DNA from 3 places in the Bacillus atrophaeus genome. Region 2 is predicted to be linked to each of the others. Evidence: predicted binding sites of a transcription regulator. Region 2 holds the regulator's gene; each other region holds the start of a gene.
What was found. Region 2 encodes Rex, which represses fermentation and respiration genes when NADH is low (regulators of the CRP and FNR family bind a similar motif). Its sites were predicted from a motif close to TTGTGAAATATTTCACAA; they were not measured.
Positions count from the first base shown of each region.

Region 1: AAHT65_RS04535 (nitrate/nitrite transporter) is a predicted target of Rex. The motif match lies at 2,609-2,626, and genes of this name have one in related genera.
Region 3: yumC (ferredoxin--NADP reductase 2) is a predicted target of Rex. The motif match lies at 2,598-2,615, and genes of this name have one in related genera.

Region 1 covers NZ_CP154443.1:876,886-881,173, forward strand. Annotated here, with positions in the region: gene AAHT65_RS04525 (YwiC-like family protein) at 1-491, shown strand, start outside; gene AAHT65_RS04530 (Crp/Fnr family transcriptional regulator) at 534-1,250, opposite strand; gene AAHT65_RS04535 (nitrate/nitrite transporter) at 1,362-2,549, opposite strand; gene argS (arginine--tRNA ligase) at 2,678-4,288, opposite strand, start outside.
Region 2 covers NZ_CP154443.1:1,968,275-1,972,562, forward strand. Annotated here, with positions in the region: gene AAHT65_RS10125 (ABC-F family ATP-binding cassette domain-containing protein) at 1-1,343, opposite strand, end outside; gene moaC (cyclic pyranopterin monophosphate synthase MoaC) at 1,484-1,996, shown strand; gene AAHT65_RS10135 (redox-sensing transcriptional repressor Rex) at 1,993-2,640, shown strand; gene tatAY (sec-independent protein translocase protein TatAY) at 2,663-2,836, shown strand; gene tatC (twin-arginine translocase subunit TatC) at 2,843-3,604, shown strand; gene AAHT65_RS10150 (YdiK family protein) at 3,650-3,841, opposite strand; gene AAHT65_RS10155 (CPBP family intramembrane glutamic endopeptidase) at 3,838-4,288, opposite strand, start outside.
Region 3 covers NZ_CP154443.1:345,902-350,189, reverse strand. Annotated here, with positions in the region: gene guaC (GMP reductase) at 1-871, opposite strand, end outside; gene AAHT65_RS01870 (hypothetical protein) at 1,161-1,304, shown strand; gene yumC (ferredoxin--NADP reductase 2) at 1,339-2,340, opposite strand; gene AAHT65_RS01860 (NAD(P)/FAD-dependent oxidoreductase) at 2,720-3,943, shown strand; gene AAHT65_RS01855 (YuiA family protein) at 4,121-4,264, shown strand.

The sequences.
Region 1 (4,288 bases), 1.1 Mb from region 2:
TCATTGCCGTTGTCCTCCATAAGCCTGCGTTCATCTGGCTCGGCTTTTCTTTGTTTCCGCTGTTCCTCGTTCATGTCTATTATGCCCGCCGCAAAAACGAAAGAGCGCTTCTGAATGATATTGCGGGAGTCTTGTTCTTTAGTACAGGCGGACTTGCCAGCTGCTGGCTGGGGGCGGGAAGCCTTGACGGCTGGGCATGGTTTATTTTCGCGCAATCCAGCTTATTTTTTATCGGAAGTTCCTTTTATGTGAAGTCTATGATCCGGGAGAAAAACAACAAAACATTTGCATACTGTTCATGGGGATATCACCTGCTTCTTCCCTTTCTTTCTATAACTCTCGGAGCAAGCTGGGGGGCTCTCGCTTTTATTCCAAGCAGTTTGAGAGCATGGTTCTTACACGGAAAGGAGCGATCTATTAAGACGATCGGCATTCTTGAAATCGTGAACGCGTGCTTCTTTTTCGCAGTCATGTGTATTTTTTTAACATGATAAAACAAGGACTGAAGTTTGCAGTCCTTGTTTATTTCTTGATTAATCGATATTGCAAATATCCAGCGGGCAATTTTCGCACTCAATTTCACATCTTAAATAGTCCCGCTGATGCAAAACAATCTTTCCGGATTCCTCAATTGAAATGATTCCTTGTTTACGAAGATCACCCAGCATGCGATTGACACTCTCTCTTGCAGCCGCACAAAACTTCGCCAAATCATGGTTCGTCAGTGCAATGTTTATAAGAATTCCGTCGCTTCGTTTCACCCCATAGCTATTTGACAAACGAATGAGTGTGGAATAAAGCGCCCCTTTTTTTCCATGAAGAAGAAGGTCACGGATTTTGGACTGGATTTTTCGCAGGTGGGTGCTCATCCATTTCATAAATTCAAATGTCAAAGCACCGTTTTGAACCAATTCCTTTTCCAGTTTGTTTTTATTGATGACGAACACTTCACCGTCTGCTAACACTTTTGCACTCAGCATATATCTCGGTTCTTCTGTAAAAAGTGTTAATTCCCCGACAATATCATTTTTTTGGCAGATCCTAAGCGTCAGATCCTTGCCGTCAGACGTCAGTTTGCCGATTTCAATGAGTCCTGATTGAATCAGATAAAGCTCTTTTGCATCCATTCCTTCTTGAAACAGAAACGTGTTTTTTTCAATTTTTCTTTTTGTACTGATTGATTCCAGCAATTGATGCAGATCTTGTGAGAGAAGATCCTTATCAGATTTTCGAACAGAGAGAAAATTCATGAGCTCACCTCGAAGATAGTCACGTTGTGTATTTCTATTGTAACGTGAATCGATTTGCATCATTTTAAAAAAACTTACAATCTCGTGAATTCCCCAAACGCCGGCTTCCCATTAGTTTACGCTGTGCCCATTTCTCTCAGTGTGCGTTTTCATCCTTTCCTGCCAATACATCCAAATGACAATAACAAAGCTGGCTAAAGCAGCTTCCGAGAGCGCCATAAATCCGATTGCATATTGTCCTGTCGCTTGAAATACGCTTGCCAGGATCAGCGGCGGAAAGAATCCTCCCAATCCCCCCATGGCGGAAACAATACCGTTTGCAATTCCCGCTTGTTTTGAGAAATAAAAAGGCACCAATTTAAAAACTGTTCCGTTTCCAATTCCTGAGCAGACAGCAACTGTTAACGCCCCAAAAGCGTAAATGCCGAGACTCGGTGAGAACGACAAGATAATGCCCGATAATGTCAGACCCGCGAAGACGTACATTAACATTCTAAGCGGACTCACTTTATCTGCCAAAAATCCGCCAACAGGTCTGAGAAGCGTGGACACAGCAATAAAACCTGCCGTTCTAAACCCGGCATCCACAGGACTAAGACCAAAGTGCTGAACAAGAAAATTAGGAAGATAAATGGTAAAGGCAACGAACGCGCCAAATGTTATAAAATAAAAAAGGCTTAAGAACCACAACAGATGATTTCGGTAAACGGCTTTTATTTGAACCTTTACGGAAACTTTGACTTTTTTCTCGTTTCGATCGCCCAGGAAAAAGTGCAGCAAAGCAAATAAAGCCAGCAGGACCATATACATTTGCACCGTACTCTTCCACCCCACAGATTGAGCAACAACAGGAGCTGCAAACGTTGTGATGGCGGTTCCGATATTTCCAGCGCCGTAAATGCCGTTTATAAAACCGTGTTTTTCCTTAGGATAATACTTCGGAAGAGATGTCACCCCAATGGAGAAAACCGCTCCTCCAATCCCCAAGAAAAAACCGCCCACGGCCAAATCAAACACAGAATCTGCGATACTGATCCAAAAAACAGGAAACAAAAGCAATAGAAAGCTGATCATAAAAGTCATCCGCGCGCCAAACCTGTTCGTGTAATATCCCAAAGGAATGCGGAGAAGCGATCCCAGAATGACAGGTATGGCCGTAACCAGCGAAATGTCGCCGGCGCTCAAATTAATATCAGATGACATTTGAGAAATTAATGAAGAAATCAAAACCCAAACCATAAATCCTGCCACCAAGCTGCATGACTGTAACGATAATTGAATGTTTTGACGGTTAATCATTCGGCTTGCCCCTTTCAATGATTCAATAATCTTATCATACAAAAACTCGGTGAATAGGATTGTGAAGTACATCACACGTTTTATTAACAAAAAAGGACAAAGCCCGGGGCTTTGTCCTTTCATCTTCATTACATTTTTTCAGGAGCCGAAACGCCAATCAACTGAAGCGCATTATTCAGCGTGATTTGGGTTGCTTTCATTAAAGCTAAGCGTGCGCGGCTTTTCTCTTCATTTTCAGGATCGATTACCTTTTCCGCATTATAGAAGCTGTGCAGAGAAGATGCCAAGTCATAAATATAGTTCGTCACGCGGTGCGGAATGCGTTTTTCCGCCGCTTCCGCCACTGCTTCAGGGAAGCCGCCGATCGTTTTCAGCAAATCGTATTCTTTTTCAGAATTGACGGCGCTAAAGTCAAGATCAGCCGCAGGCGTTAATCCCTGCTCTTCTCCTTGGCGAAGCATGCTGCAGATTCTCGCGTGAGCGTATTGCGCGTAATACACCGGATTGTCATTTGAAGTGGACACCGCAAGATCCAAGTCAAAATCCATATGTGTATCGGCACTGCGCATCGCGAAGAAATAACGGACGGCGTCTAAGCCGACTTCTTCAATCAAGTCGCGCATCGTTACCGCCTTTCCTGTACGCTTGCTCATTTTCATTTTCTCGCCGTTTTTATATAGATGGACGAGCTGAATGATTTCTACTTCTAACGTTCCTTTTTGATAGCCAAGCGCCTCAATGGCCGCTTTCATCCGGGGAATATAGCCGTGGTGATCTGCGCCCCAGACGTTGATCAGCTTATCGAATCCGCGGTCTAGCTTGTCCTTATGGTAAGCGATATCAGGCAGCAAATAAGTGTAAGTGCCGTCTTTTTTAATCAAAACACGGTCTTTGTCATCGCCGAATGTTGTTGAGCGGAACCAAGTTGCGCCGTCTTCTTCATACACGTGGCCTTGTTTGCGCAGCGCTTCGAGCGCCTTGTCGATTTTTCCGTTTTCGTATAATGACGTTTCAGAATACCAGACATTAAACGGCACGCGGAAGTTTTCTAAGTCTACACGAAGCTTTTCCAACTCATACTTCAAGCCGTATTCGCGGAAGAACTTCTGTCTTTCGCTCTCTTCTTCTTTGACAAAGCGGTCGCCGTATTCTTCAGCGAGACGCTTCCCGATTGCGATAATATCCTCGCCGCGGTATCCGTCCTCAGGCATTTCTTTTTCAAGGCCGAGCGCTTCAAAGTAACGGACTTCGACAGAAAGCGCCAAGTTGTTGATCTGATTTCCCGCGTCATTGATATAATATTCGCGGCTCACATCATATCCGGCTTTAGCCAGCACATTGCACAGAGAATCGCCGACGGCTGCTCCGCGCGCATGGCCTAAATGAAGATCGCCCGTCGGATTCGCAGATACGAATTCCACTTGGATGCGCTCGCCGTTTCCGATATTTGTTTCCCCGTATGCTTCCCCCGCTTCCAATACAGATGGGATCAGCTTCGTTAAATATTGATTATCCATATAGAAATTGATAAATCCAGGGCCTGCGATATCAAGCTTTTCAATTGAAGCCTTTCCTTTATCAAAAGAAGCTACAATATCCTCAGCGATTTGGCGCGGGGCTTTTTTTGCGATTCTTGCCAGCTGCATCGCCATGTTGGTTGAATAATCACCATGTGTTTTATCTTTCGGTGTCTCTAAAATGACATTTGGAATCTGGCTTTCATCAGCCAATCCCGCTTT
Region 2 (4,288 bases):
CCGCCGCTTAGTGAATGGACTGGTTTCAGGACATCATCTCCTGAGAATAAGAAATTCCCAAGGCATGTTCGAATCTCTTTCTCTGCAAGCTCCGGATATTCGTCCCATAGCTCGTCCAGTACGCGTTTAGATGATGTCAATTTGGCCTGTTCCTGATCGTAGTAACCGATACTGACATTTGACCCGTAGGAAATCGTTCCTTTATCCGGCTCAAGTGTTTTGATCAATGTTTTTAATAAGGTTGATTTTCCGATTCCATTCGGGCCGACAAGTGCGGCGCTTTCTCCTCTTGTGATGCTGAACGTCAGTCCGGTGAGGAGCGCCGGCTGGTCCTTATAGCTGATGGTGAGGTCTTGGGCACGTAAGACGTCATTTCCGCTTTGCTTTGTTATTTCGAAACGGAAAGCGGCTGTTTTTTCGTCACCTAACGGCCTAGACATGACGTCCATCCGTTCAAGCTGCTTCCGTCTGCTTTGTGCTCGTTTTGTTGTAGAAGCTCTGGCCAGGTTCCGGTCCACAAAGTCTTGCAGCTTGGCGATTTCACCTTGCTGTTTTTCGAACATTTTCAGATCCTTTTCATACTGCTCGGCTTTTTGTTCTAAATAGGCACTGTAGTTGCCGTGATATTTTTTGCTTTCTGAGCGTGAGACCTCGTACACTTGATTGACCACTTTATCAAGAAAGTAGCGGTCATGGGAAACGATAAGGATGGCGCCTTTATAGCCCTGTAAGTAGTGTTCAAGCCACGTCAGCGTATCAATATCGAGGTGGTTGGTCGGTTCATCCAGGATAAGCAAATCGGGCTGTGTTAACAGCAGCTTCCCCAATGCAAGTCTTGTCTTTTGCCCGCCGCTGAGACTCTGTACTTGTGCGGTATCGTCAAAATGGCTAAAGCCGAGCCCGTGCAGCACAGATCTTACGTCTGCTTCATATTGATAGCCGCCTTTGTCTTTAAAGTCCTGCTGAAGCCTGTCATAGGTTTTCATCAGAGCTTCAAGGTCATTTGCTTCAGCGGTCGCCATTTTTTCTTCAATGAGACGCATTTCTGTTTCCATCTCTTTTAGGAAATCAAATACCGTCAGCAATTCCTCTTTTATGGTAAGCTGAGAATCCAGGCTTGTGTGCTGCGCAAGATAACCCATGGATAAATCTTTAGGTTTCACGATTTCGCCCTTTTCATATGACAGCTGACCTGCGATAATTTTAAGGAGAGTCGATTTTCCGGCTCCGTTTCTGCCTACGATGGCAATTCGATCCCGGGATCTGACTTCCAGCTTTATATTGGTTAAAATAGTATCAGCTCCAAAAGACTTGGATAGCTGATTAACTTGTAAGATCATCATGTTATTTCACCTCTGTTATAATAAGTTAAGTGTAGCTTATCAATCAGCAGTCAGCAAACAATACATCGGAACTGGAAGATTATTGTTGAATAAGACATAGAGAAGAAAATAGTGTATGATCTTCTTAAGGAGAGTTTAATATGAATGGATTTTCTCATTTTAATGAACAGGGCAGAGCCCAGATGGTTGATATAAGCGAAAAATCTTCAACTGTTCGTACTGCGATTGCAGTTTCAAGCGTACAAATGAAAAATGAAGTGTACGAAAAAATAAAAAGTCATGACATCGGCAAAGGAGACGTGCTTGCCGTTGCACAGGTTGCCGGAATTATGGCGGCGAAGCAAACTTCATCTATTATTCCGATGTGCCATCCCCTCTCGCTGAGCGGAGTTGATATCTCTTTTGGGTGGGAAAACAAGGAATCAGAAGCCATTCTTCATATACAAGCAAGTGTCAAAACGAAAGGGAGTACAGGTGTGGAAATGGAAGCGCTAACTTCTGCTTCTGTGTCCGCCCTTACCGTTTATGACATGTGCAAGGCTCTAGATAAGGGCATGGTCATCGGTCCTACCTGCTTGTTAGAAAAAACAGGCGGGAAAAACGGTGATTTTAAAAGAGAAACATCCGAGTACGATTTGGAGGACCAAAAATGAATAAGGATCAATCAAAAATTCCGCAGGCGACAGCAAAACGGCTGCCGCTTTATTATCGCTTTTTAAAGAATCTGCATGCATCAGGAAAGCAGCGCGTTTCGTCTGCTGAGCTGAGTGATGCCGTAAAAGTAGATTCCGCCACGATCCGCAGGGACTTTTCCTATTTTGGGGCGCTGGGCAAAAAAGGATATGGATATAATGTGGATTATTTGTTGTCGTTTTTCAGAAAAACACTTGATCAGGATGAAACGACAAATGTCATCTTAATCGGTGTCGGAAATTTAGGAACAGCATTTCTCCACTATAATTTCACAAAAAATAATAATACAAAAATTTCAATGGCTTTTGATATAAATCAGAGTAAAATAGGAACTGAGGTAGGTGGAGTTCCCGTTTATAATTTAGATGATCTTGAGGTCCATATTAAGGACGTGCCCGTTGCGATTCTCACTGTCCCGGCGGTCGCCGCCCAATCTATTACAGACCGATTGATCGCCCTTGGAGTGAAGGGAATCCTTAACTTTACGCCGGCTCGTTTGAATGTGCCGGAACACATTCGAATTCATCATATAGATTTAGCTGTCGAACTTCAGTCACTGGTTTATTTTTTGAAGCACTACTCGGTAATAGAAGAAATCGAATAAAAGGAAAGGGGGAGCCCAAAATATGCCGATCGGTCCTGGAAGCCTTGCCGTTATTGCAATTGTAGCGTTGATTATCTTTGGCCCTAAGAAACTGCCTGAACTGGGAAAAGCAGCCGGAGACACACTTCGTGAATTCAAAAATGCTACTAAAGGTTTAGCGAGTGATGAAGAGGAGAAGAAAAAAGAAGATCAGTAAGATAGGATGACCCTTATGAAAGTTAATCAAATGTCGCTTATAGAGCATATCACTGAACTTCGAAGACGGTTGCTTATCGTGGCGATTTCTTTTGTCGTCTTCTTTATCGCAGGCTTTTTTTTAGCGAAGCCTGCTATCGTTTATCTGCAAGGGACTGATGAAGCGAAAGAGCTTACACTGAATGCGTTTAATCTGACAGACCCGCTGTACGTGTTTATGCAGTTCGCGTTTATCATCGGTCTTGTCCTGACCTCGCCAATCATTCTTTTTCAGCTTTGGGCTTTTGTAAGTCCGGGGTTGTATGAAAAAGAGCGCAAAGTTACGCTTGGGTATATCCCGATCGCCATTATGCTGTTTTTAGCAGGCGTGTCATTTTCCTATTATATTTTGTTTCCTTTTGTTGTTGATTTTATGAAGCGGATTTCTAATGATTTAGATGTGAATCAAGTGATAGGAATTAATGAATATTTTCATTTTCTCCTGCAGCTGACGATTCCGTTTGGCCTGCTGTTTCAAATGCCGGTCATTCTGATGTTTCTGACAAGGCTGGGGATTGTTACACCGATGTTTTTGGCGAAAATCCGCAAATACGCGTATTTCACGCTGCTTGTCATTGCCGCGCTGATTACGCCGCCGGAGCTTTTGTCTCATATGATGGTAACCGTTCCGCTCTTGATCCTGTATGAAATCAGCATTTTTATATCGAGGACCGCTTATCGGAAGTCGCAGAAAAACATGGCGGAATCTGATAAGGATGTATCTTCTTAAGACATAAAAAAAGCCAGTCCTATTTTTAAAGGGACTGGCTTTTCATTATTTCTGATCTTTCTTCAACTTAAGCGAAAAAGCAAACATTTTAAAAGAAATGCTTATATTGTAAGCGGCGAAGACCATCAGCAAAATGGAATAAAAAGACCACATGCTGCCTGGTGAGCTTGCGGCGAGGTAAGTGAAAATGACGCCGACGGCAAAATATATCAATCCCCAAGTCACTGGGTTCCTCATAAAAATAATCCTCCAATAATTAATTGCATTTGCGCGCTCTGCTGCTCAAGGTATTTTTGAACAGGTTCAAGCTGCATCAAAACCACGAATGTATTCATCATTATATGGGCAAAAATCGGTACGATAATCCGCTTTGTGCGTGCATATAGAAATGCGAAGGTAAAGCCCATCGCTGTATATAATAGAATGTGTTTCAAATCAGCATGCACAATGCCGAAAATAATCGAACTGATCAGGCCGGCAATAAAGAAATTTGTTTTTTCATACAGGACGCCGAAAATGATTTTCCTAAAAATGATTTCTTCTAAAATTGGACCGATGATGGAAGAAACGGCAATCATCAGCGGAACTGACTGGATGATTTTCAGGATGGCTTCGGTATTTTCTGATTCTCTGCCGATTCCCAAGACATAGTATTCTATAGATCCGGCAATCATCTGAGAAATA
Region 3 (4,288 bases), 1.6 Mb from region 2:
GTTCCATTTCGATCAGCGTATCCTTTAAAGAACCTTTGTGTTCCACATGCATTTTCTTGCCTTCTACATTTTTCTTTTCACCTTTTTGAAATTCAGAAGCTGATCCAAAGTATTCTTTGTAGAGCTTTCCGTCTTTTTCAATGGTTTCTCCCGGGGATTCTTCGTGTCCGGCAAATAGTGATCCGATCATGACCATAGACGCGCCGAATCTGATTGATTTTGCGATGTCTCCATGGGTGCGGATGCCTCCGTCGGCAATAATCGGTTTGCTTGCGGCTTTTGCACACCAGCGCAGCGCCGCTAATTGCCAGCCGCCCGTTCCGAATCCGGTTTTGATCTTCGTAATACATACCTTACCGGGTCCGATGCCGACTTTTGTTGCATCCGCTCCGGCATTCTCTAATTCTCTGACAGCTTCCGGCGTTCCGACATTTCCCGCAATCACAAAGCTGTTCGGCAAATGTTTCTTAATATGCTGGATCATCTCGATGACTGCTTTTGAATGTCCGTGCGCGATGTCGATTGTCATGTATTCAGGTGTAAGATTTTCCTCAGCTAACTGTTGGACAAATTGATACTCCTCATCCTTGACTCCCACACTAATGGAAGAAAATAATCCGCGTGAGTTCATGTCTTTTATAAAATCTAAACGTTTTTCAGGTTCAAAACGGTGCATTACATAAAAGTAACCATTTTCAGCTAATGAAATAGCGAGGTTTTCATCTATTATCGTCTGCATATTGGCAGGCACCACAGGCAATTTGAATGTACGTCCGCCCAGACGTACGGATGTATCACATTCAGATCGGCTATTCACGATGCATTTTGCAGGAATTAATTGAATATCTTCGTAATCAAACACGTTTTCCATAGTATCAGCTCCTAAAAACGAATATTATTCAAATTTTTATATTAAATGTTCGCCTTATATAATGTACTCTGTTTTATTTAGGTTGTCAAATTTTTAACATGGGTATCGCAGCTGCTTCGGATGACAATGCTTGTCATACACGATGAGTTTGGGTATCATAGTCTTAATGAATTGTCTGGGCTTGATAGGACAAGGGCATAAAACGAATCATGAGGAACGCTAAACATATAATTTCAAAAAAAGCTTGGTCTTTAGCACCAAGCTTTCTTTATGAAAAGGAGAGTACGGAATGAATCAACATGATCAAGAAAAAACATCTAAGTCGCAAAAGATTCAAGACCGAATTATATTAGGGGCAATATGGGTTGTGTCGGCACTCGTTATTGCGCTGGTTGTCGGGACTGCGATGAACTACATCACCATATTTAAATAAAAAAGGAGATGTGTCAGCGACACATCTCCTTTTTTTATTTTTTATTTTCAAAAAGACTTGTTGAGTGTAAAGGCTGGACGCGCGCTTTCGGGTCCATGTAAGCCTTCGCGTTATTTACTGCTGTCGGCGCTTCTCCAAATCCGCTTGCGATCAGTTTGACCTTACCTTCGTAGGTGCAGATATCACCGGCAGCGAAGAAACCTTCAATGTTGGTTTCCATTGTGGATTTGACGACAATGGAGTTTTTCTCGATATCAAGTCCCCAGTTTTTAATGGGGCCGAGCGATGACACGAAGCCGTAGTTGACGATCAAATCATCAATATCAACGATCTCTTTCCGGTCACCCTTTACTTCTTCAAGCACAAGCTGTTCAATGCGGTCTTCGCCGACAAGCTCTGAAGGAACAAACGGCGTCAGTACATTGACCTTTGAATTGTGAAGGTTTTCTACACTGTGCTCATGCGCGCGGAATTTATCGCGGCGGTGAACAATGCTGACTTCTTTTGCGATTGGCTCAAGCATAAGCGCCCAGTCCACCGCGGAATCGCCTCCGCCCAGAATTGCCACGCGTCTTCCGGCAAACTGATTGAGATCATCAATAAAGTAGTGGAGGTTCTTGCCTTCATACTGTGCTGCTGATTCAAGCTCAAGTTTTCTCGGCTGGAACGCGCCGTTTCCTGCTGTGATAATGACTGTTTTGGAATAATGGGTTTCTTTGTCCGTCACAAGTTTAAAAACACCGTCCGCTTGTTTTTCAACAGATTCAACGGCTTGTTCCAAACAGATGGTCTGATCAAATTTATCCATTTGTTCTTTTAAATTGTTCACAAGTTCTTGAGCGCGAATTTTAGGAAATCCGGCTACATCATATATATATTTCTCAGGGTATAAAGCGCTGAGCTGTCCGCCGAGCTGAGGAAGACTTTCAATTATTTTAACGCTGGCCTGTCTCATGCCGCCATAAAAAGCGGTAAATAGGCCAACCGGTCCTCCGCCGATAATGGTGATATCATAAACCTTTGAATCCTCTTGCATACAAATAAAGCCTCCTAATTGAAAATTGTTATTAATTATACCATATTTACTTTGATTTATGATGTGTCCTGCCTAAGAAAGTTTTGATGAAAAATAGGGATATTCAAGGCTTCATCAGGAAACAGACACTGTTTTGGCTGAGCACTTTTGATCTTGATAAAAAGGACGTAAGCCGCTAATATAGTGGGGAGAACTCAAATGTTAATTTTTTCTGAATTTTTGGGAGGGCGGCCAGTAATCATCATTGCATTGCGATAAAGTGCAGGCTTTCACAAAAAATTTCAATACATTTCATAAAAACCCGCCAAAAAGCTGAAGCTAACACAAATGAATATTTTATTATGCGTCTTAACAGCAAAATAAAAAGAAGGTGGATGTGATGGCATTGAATAAACCCAAAATCGTAATTTTAGGTGCAGGTTATGGCGGATTAATGACGGTCACAAGGCTGACAAAGCAAGTCGGCCCGAACGATGCTGACATTACGCTTGTGAACAAGCACAATTATCACTATGAAACAACATGGATGCATGAAGCGAGCGCAGGAACGCTTCACCATGACCGCTGCCGTTATCAAATAAAGGATGTTATTAACCAGTCTCGTGTGAACTTTGTTCAGGATACAGTAAAAGCGATTCATATAGAAGAACGAAAGGTTGTGCTTGCAGGCGGAGAGCTTCCGTATGATTATCTGGTAATCGGTCTCGGCGCTGTGCCTGAAACATTCGGCATTAAAGGCTTGAAAGAGTACGCGTTTCCGATTGCGAATATCAATACGTCCCGCCAGTTGAGAGAGCACATTGAACTGCAGTTTGCGACGTACAATACGGAAGCGGAAAAACGCCCCGACCGTTTAACAATCGTCGTCGGCGGCGCCGGGTTTACCGGAATTGAATTTCTTGGCGAACTGGCCAACCGCGTGCCGGAGCTTTGCAAGGAATATGATATTGACCGCAGTCTTGTGCGGATTGTCTGCGTGGAAGCGGCTCCGACTGTGCTGCCTGGATTTGATCCCGAGCTTGTTGACTATGCGGTTCATTACCTCGAAGGGAAGGGCATCGAATTTAAAATCGGCACAGCCGTTCAAGAATGTACGCCCAACGGGGTGACGGTCGGCAAAAAAGACGAAGAGCCGGAGCAAATCAAGTCACAGACGGTTGTCTGGGCAGCCGGTGTCCGCGGGCATCCTATCGTTGAGGAAGCCGGCTTTGAAAATATGCGCGGCCGTGTAAAAGTGAACACCGACCTTCGTGCGCCGGGGCATGATAACGTTTTTATTCTCGGTGACAGCTCGCTTTTTATCAACGAAGAAACAGACCGCCCGTATCCGCCTACAGCGCAAATTGCCATGCAGCAAGGAGAAACTGTTGCGAAAAACATTGGCAGGCTGATCAAAGGCGGAGGCCAGCTTGAAGAATTCAAGCCGGACATCAAAGGAACCGTGGCCTCGCTTGGTGAGCATGATGCGGTCGGTGTGGTATACGGCAGAAAGCTCAAAGGAACACCGGCCTCCATTATGAAAAAGGTCATCGACAACCGTTCGCTGTTTATGGTTGGCGGAATCGGACTCACACTGAAAAAAGGCAAATTCAAATTCTTCTAAGGAAATCCGCAGCCGCGGATTTTCTTCTTTTTTGAAAAACTGCAATACAAAAAGAGAACGAGAGTAAACAGAGGTTGTTTCCGCTTACATCAAATATCCGGTTATAAAATCTGACTTTATCATTGACACACAGATATGTTATATTATCAGAAAATTAAGAAAAAGGAGGAATCTTTCATGAATACTGTCACACAGAGTGCCTCGAAAACATGTTCACTTTGTTCAGGAAAAGGGTATATTCAGTTGCTTCTCGGCGGGTCAGAAACATGTCCTTCTTGCGGGGGAACCGGCAAAGCGGATCGAACATTTTCCAGACGTTGACTTTTTTGCCGCCCCCGCGGTACA